Regions from separate parts of the Staphylococcus sp. SA22 genome, predicted to be linked through region 3. Evidence: riboswitches for the same ligand, from Rfam matches in the RefSeq annotation. Region 3 holds a riboswitch; each other region holds the start of a gene.
What was found. Region 3 has a riboswitch for S-adenosylmethionine ahead of metK (methionine adenosyltransferase). Riboswitches for the same ligand answer to the same signal wherever they lie in the genome.
Positions count from the first base shown of each region.

Region 1: linked by a shared signal. The riboswitch ahead of metX (homoserine O-acetyltransferase MetX) and the one ahead of metK (methionine adenosyltransferase) in region 3 are both predicted to bind S-adenosylmethionine.
Region 2: linked by a shared signal. The riboswitch ahead of ACXQH5_RS02670 (methionine ABC transporter ATP-binding protein) and the one ahead of metK (methionine adenosyltransferase) in region 3 are both predicted to bind S-adenosylmethionine.
Region 4: linked by a shared signal. The riboswitch ahead of ACXQH5_RS07460 (Na+/H+ antiporter NhaC family protein) and the one ahead of metK (methionine adenosyltransferase) in region 3 are both predicted to bind S-adenosylmethionine.

Region 1 is NZ_JBSZQY010000011.1:11,106-14,322, reverse strand. Features, by position in the region: gene ACXQH5_RS09940 (YybS family protein) at 1-229, opposite strand, end outside; gene metX (homoserine O-acetyltransferase MetX) at 522-1,490, opposite strand; SAM riboswitch class I at 1,550-1,648, opposite strand; gene ACXQH5_RS09930 (AzlD domain-containing protein) at 1,853-2,182, opposite strand; gene ACXQH5_RS09925 (AzlC family ABC transporter permease) at 2,179-2,874, opposite strand.
Region 2 is NZ_JBSZQY010000002.1:107,947-111,163, forward strand. Features, by position in the region: gene ACXQH5_RS02660 (MetQ/NlpA family ABC transporter substrate-binding protein) at 1-160, opposite strand, end outside; gene ACXQH5_RS02665 (methionine ABC transporter permease) at 178-873, opposite strand; gene ACXQH5_RS02670 (methionine ABC transporter ATP-binding protein) at 866-1,891, opposite strand; SAM riboswitch class I at 1,980-2,083, opposite strand; gene ACXQH5_RS02675 (thioredoxin family protein) at 2,141-2,437, opposite strand; gene ACXQH5_RS02680 (toprim domain-containing protein) at 2,430-2,816, opposite strand.
Region 3 is NZ_JBSZQY010000010.1:24,554-27,770, forward strand. Features, by position in the region: gene pckA (phosphoenolpyruvate carboxykinase (ATP)) at 1-1,274, opposite strand, end outside; SAM riboswitch class I at 1,429-1,540, shown strand; gene metK (methionine adenosyltransferase) at 1,646-2,839, shown strand; gene ACXQH5_RS09555 (nuclease-related domain-containing protein) at 2,964-3,217, shown strand, end outside.
Region 4 is NZ_JBSZQY010000006.1:127,201-130,417, reverse strand. Features, by position in the region: gene ACXQH5_RS07470 (SDR family oxidoreductase) at 1-265, shown strand, start outside; gene ACXQH5_RS07465 (hypothetical protein) at 752-1,321, shown strand; SAM riboswitch class I at 1,374-1,469, shown strand; gene ACXQH5_RS07460 (Na+/H+ antiporter NhaC family protein) at 1,546-2,859, shown strand; gene ACXQH5_RS07455 (SRPBCC family protein) at 3,026-3,217, shown strand, end outside.

The DNA.
Region 1 (3,217 bases), on a different contig from region 3:
CGAAAGTATTACCTAAAACAGTTGTTATAATTACTGTAATAAGTGCACTAATCCCGAAAGATTGTATTGATTTATTCCATAAAACGATACCTGGTATGGTTGCAAATAATGCAAATATTAGTCCTAAACCAGGCACTAGATATAAAGCTAAAGCGACAAATACCAACGCAATCGTTGCAATTATTGTTGCTTTAGGTTGTATTTTTGAAAACACATAAGCCACTCCCATATTTTTAACTATAGCTATTATTTTAACCTCTTTAATGGAAATTAACAATTTATAGATTGTATGCTTCTATTTCATTTAATTGAATAATAACTTTCATGTTTTATAAGTAATTAACATACTCATTTGAATCGCTTTTGTGTGCTTTCATTTTCAACATGATTATTTAATCCCACTACATAGCAATCAAGCTTGATTTAGATTTACAATTCATTTCCACTTTCATGTACTCTAGATGTTTTTGAATATGATAACTGTGATTTAGTGGCTTCATTCTTTGAAAATATATACATTATTACTTGCGCTTAAAATGCTTTAAATTCAAAAAATGATATAAGTTAGGTGCCCATGTATTAAAGTTTAATAAGAATCCGTCATGACCAACGTTATCAGGTACAAAGAAATGACGATGATATTTAAAACGTTCACCTAAAGTACGAACTTGATCGTCCGGATATAGCAAATCATCTATGAATCCCATCGTTAAGACTTTCGTTTCTAAATTTTTAAAAACATGCGTTACATCTGTGCGACCTCGGTCAATGTTGTGACTATCCAATACATCTAGCAGTGTCAGATAACAATTCAAATCAAAATGTTCTTTAAATTTATTACCTTGATGTTGTTGGTATGCGACTACTTCATCCGGCGTGAAACGTTCATCATAACTTTTTGATGATCGATATGTCAAAAAACCTAATTGGCGTGCAATACTTAGTCCTTCCTTACCACCAAGATGAATGGCCTGACGCGCAATTTCATTGAAAGCTCTACTATAAGATGATGTTCGGCTTGTTGCAGCAAGGATAATGGCTTTATCTACTTCAAACTGTTGATTGTAAAGTAGTTCCATTGCTTGCATACCTCCAAGACTTCCCCCTATTAAAATATTAATTTTGTCATAACCAAGCGCTTGTATACCTCGTTCATTCGCTCTAACAATATCTCTTAATGTTAATTTTTTAGGAAAATGAGGGTCGTTTAAAGGTGAACTTGAACCGAAAGGACTACCAATAACATCAAATGTTAAAAATTGATAATCGTGAATGGGAATATATCCCCCATCAATAATTTCTCGCCACCACCCCGGATAATCATCTGTTCCATATGTTAAATGATTGCCAGTTAATGCATGACAAACTACAACTAATGGTTGTCCATGATAACCGACATACTCATATCTCAAACGCAAGTTATCTATGACTTCCCCAGATTCTGTAATAAATTTCCCTAGATTTAAAGTATCTACTGTGTAATTTGTCATTGTTCTTTCCTCCTTAAACAAAAAAACTTCTCACCCTATTGAAAAGTAAGAAGTCTTTATACTTATCATTCGAGTAACTCGTTGGTTTTAGCACCGTGCTATAAAGTCGGTTGCTGAAGTATCACAGGGCCAAGTCCCTCAACTTCTCACAATAAGAAATATGAAATTGTTATGTGTTAGTTGAGATTCAGTGATGAATTACTTTTATCATTTAAAATGTTGTTATCATTGTCATGCGTTAGCCAAATCGCTTACGTATACACGATTCCCAATCTTAACATAGACGATTTGTATATCAGAATTTTCTGATTACTAACAGTTTACCTAAGTTTAAATATCTGTTCAATGATTTTCAGTTATTTTTAAAAGAAAAATCGTAATGCTGCCATGATAACAATCCCACTAATAATTGTAATAGTTAAACTACGCGTGATTAAAGATAAAATAACCGTCGGAATGAGCGCGATAATGTAAGGGATGTTTAATGTATACCCCTCACCATGAGGCGTCTGCTGAATAATGCTGTCAATGACAAGTGCCGTAAATAGTGTGATCGGAATAAATGATAGCCATCGAACCACGACATCAGGCAATTGCACTTTTGAAATCATGATAAAAGGTATAATTCGAATTAATAGCGTTACGATACCACACAATAAAATAAGTATTAACATGTTCATATGAGTTATCATCGTTCCATCATCACTCCTAACGCTGCTGAAATTGTGGCTGCAATTAATATTGCTAGATATGAAGGCATAAACATACTTAGCGATAACATCATTACTATGACGGCAATAATGAGTACTATGTAAATTCTTAATCGCGATTTAGTAATTGATTCAAATTGCGCAATGGCCAAAAAGATAAACATAGCTGTGATAGCAAAGTCTAATCCTAACATTTGCGGATTTGAGATATATTCGCCAAATAAAGCCCCAGCTACACATGAAATTGCCCAAAATAAATATGCTGTAATATTAAGACCATGCATCCAGCGATCATTGATAGCTTCTCCTTTTAAATAAGGTGTAATGGCGACACCAAACGTTTCGTCAGTTACTAATGAACCTAATCCAACACGGTTCCAAAACCCATATGTCTTGAAGTTTGGTGCAAGCGACATACTTAAAAGGAACATTCTTGAATTTACGATAAATACAGTTAGTACAATCGCTGATATCGGTGTACCTGCTATAAACAATGCGCACATAATAAATTGCGCAGCACCGGCATATATAACAAGACATAACAAGATAATTTCTAAAATACTAAAGTTTTGAGACGAAGCCACAATACCAAATGAAATACCAACACCGGCATAACCTAATAATGTAGGGATACACTCTTGCACGCCTTGTCTAAAACTTAAATGTGTTGTCATCTCAACTACCTCCTTTGCCACTTTATATTTATATAATTACGAAAAAATAATATACCTAGTCTAATACAGTTCTATACCCTAAGCAACAACATTAGACATCGGTTTGTCTGAGGTTATACATACCGATGTCTTGAAATACTTCCGTCTCAACTTTTTAGTTTTGAGAATTTTCAATTTTTTATTTAAGACTACCTCTATATTTTCTACGGATTTGTAGTTGTTTTTAAGTACTAATTTTATAATTTTTTATATCTAATGATGAGTCTGGGATATTGATTCATGTCCCGATCCCTTATAATCATCATCCCCCCTACCCTACTGCATCGATATTACTCATACTACA
Region 2 (3,217 bases), on a different contig from region 3:
CTAATAATGGTTTTGCTTTTTCTAAAATTTCAGCATGTGGTGCTGGTGAAGCACCTACTGTTATTTTCTTGTCGTCACTGCCACTTTTGCTTCCATTACCGCAAGCTGCTAATACAACTGCAAATGTTAATACTAAAATAAGACCAAATAATTTTTTCATAAAATGAAACCCCCAATTTATCGTTTATCAAGTTTATTTGTAAGCCAATCCCCAATGAATTGGATTATAAATACAATAATTAAAATAAAAACTGTTGATACTAAAATGACATCATTTTGATTTCGAGTGAAACCTGTTAAGTATGCTAAATTTCCTAAACCACCGGCACCAATTACACCTGCAACTGCCGTTGAACCAACTAAAGCGATTGCTGTAACTGTAATGCCAGACACTAGCGCTGGCATGGCTTCAGGTAAGAGGACTTTACGAATTACTGTCCAAGTATTAGCACCCATTGACCAGGCCGCTTCGATGACACCTTTATCAATTTCTTTAAAAGCAATTTCTACGAGCCTTGCATAAAACGGCGCTGCGCCAATGATCAAGGCTGGTAACGCACCTGTCGGACCACTTATCGTTCCAAGTATCAAACTTGTAAATGGAATTAATAATAAAATTAAAATAATAAATGGTATCGCTCTAAATAAGTTAACAATAAAAGAAACGATAGAATAAAATAACCTTGCACCGATAGACTTACCTTTAGCAGACAAGAATAATAACACACCTAAAATAAGACCGAGTATAAATGCAAATATAGTTGAGACAACTGTCATGTATAGTGTTTCGACTATTGCAGTCCAAACTTCTGGCCACTGAATATTAGGCATTGTAATCATTTCATTTATAATTTCACTAAATGATTTACCCATGTCTTAACACCTCCATTTTAACTTGTCGCTCAATTAACTCTTTTTCGAATTTTCCGAAATCTACACTTGAAATATATGGAATATGCAGAACTAAAAAGCCGACTGTTCCATTTTTTGTATTTTTAATATTTGCTTCTAAAATATTAATTTTAATATCATAGGCAGTTGATAGACTCGATACAATAGGCTCGGTTGTTGTTGAACCAGCGAAAACTAATCTAACGATATAAGCATCTTTTTCTAATGGCTCTAATTCTGTTAAAGATGTTTCGAAATCATCATTTAAATCTTCTTTCACAAATCGTTTTGTCACAGTGTGTTGCGGATTTTCAAAAACCTGTGTTACCGGTCCATGTTCTATCACTTTACCACTTTCCATAACTGCAACTTCATCACAAATACGACGAATGACATGCATTTCATGCGTAATTAGTACAATTGTTAAATTTTGTTGTTCTCTAATTTTTAGTAGTAGATCTAAAATTTCATCTGTTGTTTGCGGATCAAGTGCACTTGTTGCCTCATCACAAAGCAAGACCGTTGGATCATTAGCTAACGCTCGTGCAATCCCAACACGTTGCTTTTGTCCGCCTGATAACTCTGATGGATAAGCCTTTTCTCTACCTTTTAAACCGACGAGTTCGACAAGTTCTAATGCTTTTTGCTTTGCTCTCCTTCTAGGGACACCTGCAATTTCAAGCGGAAACATAATATTTTTTAACACAGTCCTTGACCATAACAAATTAAAATGTTGGAAGATCATACTTACTTTTTGTCTTTTTGCTCTTAATCCATTTTTGGACAATTGGCCTATATGGTCTCCATCTATAATAACTTCACCTGATGTAGGCGCTTCTAAATGATTAAACATTCGAATCAAAGTACTTTTTCCTGCTCCAGAAAAACCAATGACGCCATAAATCGATCCTGCTCGAATCGATAAATTAACGTGATCTACAGCAAGGACTTCTTTATTTTTAGTCCGATATTCTTTAACAACTTCTTTTAATTCAATCACGTTGATTCCTCCCTGTGTTGCTTAATAAAATAAAAAATGCTTTCTCAATATCGATAGAAAAATTGAGAAAGCAATAGTAGTATTGTTTCTCTCATCTTCAAAAGTTAAAACTTTATGTGAATTGGCACCATTTCTATATAAGACGGTTGCCGGGCTTCGTAGGGCACATCCCTCCACCACTCTCGATAAGAGTTTACGCATCATTTAATTTGTATTAATCCTAACACCTAAGTAAAATTTCGTCAATAACTATTTTAAATTTTCTAACAAATCAGTCACCGATTTAAATGCATAAATTCGTTTTACTTCTTTATCTTTATTCATCAACAATAAAATCGGCGTAGACATGATTTGCATATCTTTACAAAACTGAGGATAAAAGTTTAAATCTATTTTCAATAATGGCAACTGCAATATTTCATTAGCAATGTCTAACATTCTTTCTGAAACCTTACAAGTACCACAAGTTGGTGTATAACCAAAGATTAAATGTTTGTCTTCCTCATAAAATGTAGTTACATCTTTGATGTCTAATGAATTATTCATTTACTAAAACTAACCTTTCATTATTTATATTCGGTAAGAAAGGTGTTTCTTTCTTACAAGTAAAGCCATGTTTTGAAAGTACATGTGCCAAATATTGTTTGGGGCAATTCGCAACTTGACAGTAAGTTTTATCAATAAATATATGTTCGCTTTCACTCAAATAACGTTTAAACCAATTTCTAATTCGATCTCCTTCGTCATCAGAATCGGCTAATACAAAAACTTGTTTATCATATAGTGATTCTATCATATCATCAAGCTTATCTATACTCATTGTTCCATGAGTACAAATAATATTGACTGGTTCTGCAATAACCTGTTGCACCCTTTTTTTATCAGATTTTCCTTCAACAATTATCACTTTATTTACAATAGCCATCATCATCACCCTTTAAAATCAATAAACATCTGTCACTGTATCATTTCACAAAATTGGTATGAATAAAACATAAATCACAAAAATTTAAACTAGCTTAATATAATAATTACAAAATCAATGTTTGACTAGCTGGGATATTTTACATAAACAGACAAAGGCTAAACCATAAATCAACATCCTAAAATCTACAATGTTATATTACCAATAGTTAACCAAAAGAAAATACACCTATAACAAGCATTTTTCAATTATAGTGGGGCCCCAACATGGAGAATTTCGAAAAGAAATTCTACAGACAATGCAAGTTGGCGGGGCCCCAACATAGAGAATTTCGAAAAGAAATTCTACAGGCAATGCGAGTTGGGGCGGGACCCCAACATAAAGAAATACTTTTTCTTTAG
Region 3 (3,217 bases):
AGATAAACATCAACATCATGTAAATCGATAAGTTCACCTAATAAATCAGCGTAAACAGTAGGGTGTAACGGGAAGAACGGTGCGCCGAAACATGTTGAGAATGATGGTTCAGGTTCTGTCACACCACGCTCTGTACCAGCTAATTTAGAAGTGAAACCACTCAAGAAATGATACATTGCTTGGTCTTTATTTAACTTTGAAATCGGTGGAATAACACCAAATGCATCCGCAGTTAAGAAAATAATTGTATTTGGATGTGCTGCTTTTGATGGTACTACAATATTGTCAATGTGATTAATTGGATAAGCCGCACGTGTATTTTCTGTATAACGATTATCTTCAAAGTCCACTGAACCATCTTCTGAAACAACCGTGTTTTCTAGGATTGCACCATATTTGATTGCGTCAAAAATCTGTGGTTCTTTTTCTTTGGAAAGATTAATTGCTTTTGCATAGCAGCCACCTTCGATATTAAAGACCCCGTTTTTATTCCAGCCGTGTTCATCATCACCGATTAGTTTACGGTGTGGGTCAGCCGATAAGGTTGTTTTACCTGTGCCAGATAGACCAAAGAATAATGCAACATCGCCTTTTTCACCAACGTTTGCTGAGCAATGCATGCTCATAATATCTTGCATCGGTAAGAGATAATTCATTACAGAGAAGATACCTTTTTTCATTTCACCAGCGTATTCAGTACCGCCGATTAAAATGACTTTGTGTTTAAATGAAATAATGACAAAGGTTTCAGATTTAGTACCATCAACTTCTGGATCTGCTTTAAAATGTGGGGCAGAAACGATAGTGAAGTTAGGTTTAATCTTTGTAGCTTCTTCTTTTGATTCAGGTCTAATAAACATATTTTTAGCAAATAAATTATGCCATGCTAATTCATTGATGACTGTAAGTTTTAACATTGTATCTTTATCGCTACCAGCGTAGCCTTTAAATACGTATAATTCATCTTTTTTATCTAAATAGTCTAGTACTTTATGGTATAACTTCAAGAAAGTTTCTTCATCGATAGGTTGATTAATTTCTCCCCAATCAATGTTATCTCTATATGAAGGTTCAGAGACAAAAAATTTGTCTTTAGGCGAACGACCAGTATATTTTCCAGTACTTGCATTAACAGCACCAAGTTCTGTTAATACCCCTTCGTTATTGTCTAAGATTTTATTATAAAGTTGTGTCGTCGAAAGTTGAAAATGTGACGTTGGTTTTTTCAGTAATTTGTCAATTTTAGTTGTTTCAGTGTATGTGTCTACTGACATCCTAAATCCCTCCAAAGCGATAATTTAAATGTAAGCCTTTACATTTAATTAGTATAACACATTAACATAATTAATCTACAATATTTTACTGTAAATTTATTTGTGAAAAATTGACATTAATTCATTAATTAGGTACTATTATTTTTAACGGATTCTCTTATCCTGAGTGGTGGAGGGACATGGACCCAATGAAACCCAGCAACCTCTTTTTTTATAAAAGAAAGGTGCCAAACCGTTTGCAGACAAATAGGTCTGAACGATAAGAGCGAATGGACGTATTAGGCCTTCTCTCTATATTAATAGTTAGAAGGTCTTTTTTATTTAGCTCACAGAGAGAGAATTTTCGTAATATAAATTTAAAGGAGCAAACTATGTTAAATAACAAACGATTATTTACTTCAGAGTCTGTTACAGAAGGACACCCAGATAAAATCGCTGACCAAGTGTCAGATGCAATATTAGATGCTATTTTAAAAGACGACCCAAATGCACGTGTAGCTTGTGAAACAACTGTTACAACAGGTATGGCATTGATCGCCGGCGAAATTTCTACAACAACATATGTTGATATTCCGAAAGTTGTTAGAGAAACAATCAAAGAAATTGGATACACAAGAGCAAAATATGGTTATGATTATGAAACAATGGCAATTTTAACTGCGATTGATGAACAATCACCTGACATTGCACAAGGCGTGGATAAAGCATTAGAGTATCGTGATAAAGATAGCGAAGAAGAAATTGAAGCAACAGGTGCAGGTGACCAAGGTTTAATGTTTGGTTACGCAACGAATGAAACAGAAACGTACATGCCTCTAGCAATTTATTTATCACATCAATTGGCAAAACGTTTATCTGATGTGCGTAAAGATGGTACGTTAAATTATTTACGACCAGACGGTAAAGTTCAGGTCACTGTTGAATATGATGAAAATGATAACCCTGTACGTATTGATACGATTGTCGTATCAACACAACATGCTGAGGATGTGACACTTGAACAAATTCAAGAAGACATCAAAGCTCATGTCATTTATCCAACTGTTCCAGAAAACTTGATTAATGAACAAACTAAATTCTACATCAATCCTACAGGACGCTTTGTAATCGGTGGACCTCAAGGTGATGCAGGATTAACAGGACGTAAAATCATTGTTGATACGTACGGTGGCTATGCACGTCATGGTGGCGGATGCTTCAGTGGTAAGGACCCTACAAAAGTAGACCGTTCAGCTGCATACGCTGCACGTTATGTGGCTAAAAATATTGTTGCAGCAGGTTTAGCAGATCAATGTGAAGTACAATTGGCATATGCGATTGGTGTTGCAGAACCAGTGTCAATTGCAATTGATACATTTGGAACAGGTAAAGTTTCTGAAGGACAACTTGTCGAAGCGGTTAGAAAACACTTTGACCTAAGACCTGCAGGTATTATTAAAATGCTTGATTTGAAACAACCGATTTACAAACAAACTGCTGCTTATGGTCATTTTGGACGTACAGATGTCTTATTCCCATGGGAAAAATTAGACAAAGTGGAAGAATTAAAAGACGCAGTAAAATAATAAAATGAATTGAATATAGCTAAATAAAAGATTTTCGGTATATAAATGATAATATGTATCGAAAATCTTTAGCTTTTCTATTATAATTAAAGTTATTCATATATTAAAAAGGAGCGTTGTTGTGATGGATTTATCTTCACCGGTAGTCATTGGACTCATTATTGCAGTAGTCATTGCATTAATCTTTTTTGTCCTTTTCTTAGTTGCCTTAGGTAGTAAGAAAAAAGTTAAGCGACAAACAGAAGAAAAGTATGAACAACAAGAACAAAACATTAAAAAGTCTCATGAAGAAGCTTTAGAGAAAGAGCGTATTCAAAATAAAAAGACAATTACAAAACAACAAGAAGATTATAATCACATGGTTAGTACAAAAGATCG
Region 4 (3,217 bases), on a different contig from region 3:
TTCATTAACTAAAAGTTTTTCAGAAGAATTAGGACCAAAAGGAATTAGAGTGAACTGTGTAGCGCCTGGTCCATTCTGGTCACCATTACAAATTTCTGGTGGACAACCTCAAAGTAAAATCCCAACATTTGGTCAAAAAACACCTTTAGGTCGTGCAGGTCAACCTGTTGAGTTATGTGGAACTTATGTGCTATTAGCGTCAGAAGAATCAAGTTATACAACTGGACAAGTGTTCGGTGTTAGCGGTGGAGTGCAAATAGATTAGGTTTGTATGAAGCTTTTAATTGAACAACATAATATTAATTTAGCCACTTCAATCAAGTAAATTAAAATGAATTAGTGAAGTGTATTTTAAATAGTCGGTAAAGGTGTGTATCTTTATCGGCTTATTTTAATACTTTGTCATAAGGAGCGTTTGCTCAGGGTGTGGATTATAAGTTTTAAGCAGAATAAACTTTCTTAATGAAGATGTCAGGACAACAACGAAAAAGTTAAAAACTGTTGCGGGATTGGGTTTAGGGACGGTTAGTGGAAGAAAGTTAAATTCATTAACAAGTGAAATGCCTAAGGTTAGATATTAGACGTCAGAATGGACAAAGAATAATAGGATATGTTTTCAATTATATAGCGAAGTATTTATATGTTAAGATGATGTAAATTACATAGAAATGCTGCCCGTAGAAGTACTGATCATAGAAATGCTGATAAACGTAAATTTGCAAACTCGATATTAAACAAAGGGGTTGTTATTATGGCATTAATAGTATCTAGAGCTATCTTAATTTTGATTTTAGCATTAGCTTTTGGAATAGTGACTGTTTTTCCTGAACAAAAGTTGCCATTATATATATTATTCACACTGTTTGTAGTGGTTGCGATTGTTTCGAATGTATGGCTTACACATCAAAACGTTAAAAAGAATATCATTAAGTTTAACAAATACGTCGCATACTTTTTAGCCTTTGTCTCAGGGTTACTTTACATTGGATTTGTAATTTATACATTAACTATAGGGACCTATGATGTTTTACCAATTATTATATTTGCAATAAGTATCGTATTGGTTCAAATATTAGAAAATATACTGGGAATCAGTATAAGAAATACGCGTCCATCAAACAAACAGCTAAAAGTTATTTCTGAACAAAGCGCACAGCAATTTAAAGTCATATCATTAATATTAGTAAGTGTGTCTATCGTGTTCATTTTTATTGCATTAATGCTTAAATGGTGGCTTTTACTTGTTATTAGCATTATTGTTTTGATTATTATTACAGTAGCAATGATTGTTTATGAAAAATATTATACGACTCCTGATTAATTTATGATTGACGTACTAAGGATTATCTTGTAACGTAAACGTAAATAAGCATCACTTATCTAGAGAGGTGGAGGGACTGGCCCTATGAAGCCTCGGCAACATCTCGAATGTGCCAATTCCAGTAACCGTAATGGTTTGAAGATAAGCAGGTAAAGCACATGGAAACCTCTTTCTTCATCGTTTGTGAGAAAGAGGTATTTTTAATTGGAAAGCAGGTAAAAAGGATGGAAGTACATAAAAAGAGCAATGCTTGGGCATTATTCCCCTTGTTATTATTTGTGGCGTTGTTTTTAGGCGTAGGTATTATCACAGGTGATTTTACTTCAATGCCATTAAATGTTGCAATTATGATAACGGTAATTGTGGCGTTATTAATGAATCGAAAAGAATCATTTGCTAAAAAAGTTGAGGTCTTCACGAAAGGTGCAGGCCATTCAAACATTATTTTAATGATGTTGATTTTTATTTTAGCAGGTGCATTTTCAAATACAGCTGAAAAAATGGGTGGCGTAAAGTCGACAGTTAATTTAGGCATATCATTAATCCCTGAAAATTTAATTATTGTAGGATTGTTTGTGATCTGTATGTTTGTTTCTATATCTATGGGAACGTCAGTAGGGACTGTTGCTGCAATAGCACCTGTTGGTTACGGATTTGCACAAGCGACAGATGTACCAACTGCACTAGCAATGGCTACAGTTGTTGGAGGTGCAATGTTCGGCGATAATCTATCAATGATTTCAGATACAACAATTGCTGCGGTTAGAACACAACATACGAAAATGAAAGATAAATTCAGAGTAAACTTTAAAATTGTATTGCCAGGTGCTATTTTAACGATTATTATTCTGTATTTCTTAACGAATGGCATTTCTTTAAATCATGCTAAAAACTATGATTATAATCTAATTAAAGTTGTACCGTATATATTAGTATTAGTATTGGCATTATTAGGTGTAAATGTCATTATCGTATTGATTGGCGGAACATTATTAGCCGGAATCATTGGTCTCATAGATGGTTCATTCGGTTGGATGGGGCTACTAGATGCAGTGTCCAAAGGTATTATAAGCATGGAAGATATTGCTATGATTGCGTTGCTAATTGGTGGTTTAGTCGGTATTATTCAACACAATGGTGGTATTGAATGGTTGTTGCAATTTGTTCGCTCTAAAGTGAAATCAAAGCGTGGCGCAGAATTAGGAATTGCGAGTTTGGTAAGTGTCGCAGATATTGCCACGGCAAACAACACCATCTCTATTATTATGTCAGGTCCTTTAGCTAAAAATATTGCAGATGAATATGATGTAGATTCAAGGAAATCAGCAAGTATTCTTGATATATTTGGAGGCTGCTTCCAAGGTTTATTACCATATAGCCCGCAAGTCATTTCAGCGGCTGGTGTAGCTGGTATTTCACCGTTAATGTTATTCCCATACAGCATTTATCCTATATTATTAGGTGTATGCGGACTTATTGCGATTTTATTTAATTTTCCAAAGCTAAAAAAGAACACTAGTCAAGAAATGAAACATTAATGCTTAACAATATATCGATGTAGCCAAGTAAGGTGGCTTGTTATATTAACAGATCATGTTGTACTCACCGTATAACGCTAATCTTTTAAAAATGATGATCATCTATGTTTGGAACTGAGCAAAAATACGTTAAAATAAAAGTAAGAGCGAAAGTGGGTGGACAACAGTGGCAAAATTTAATGTAGAGAATGAACATGTCGAAGTTGAAATTGAAAAGCTTTATAAATTTTCTCCAGAGTTAGTATACGAAGCTTGGACAAAGAAAGATTTGTTGAAACAATGGTTTATGACATCAGCCAGAACGAATAAAGAGATTGAAGCGGATGTTAAAGAAGGCGGTAAATATCGTATTGTAGAT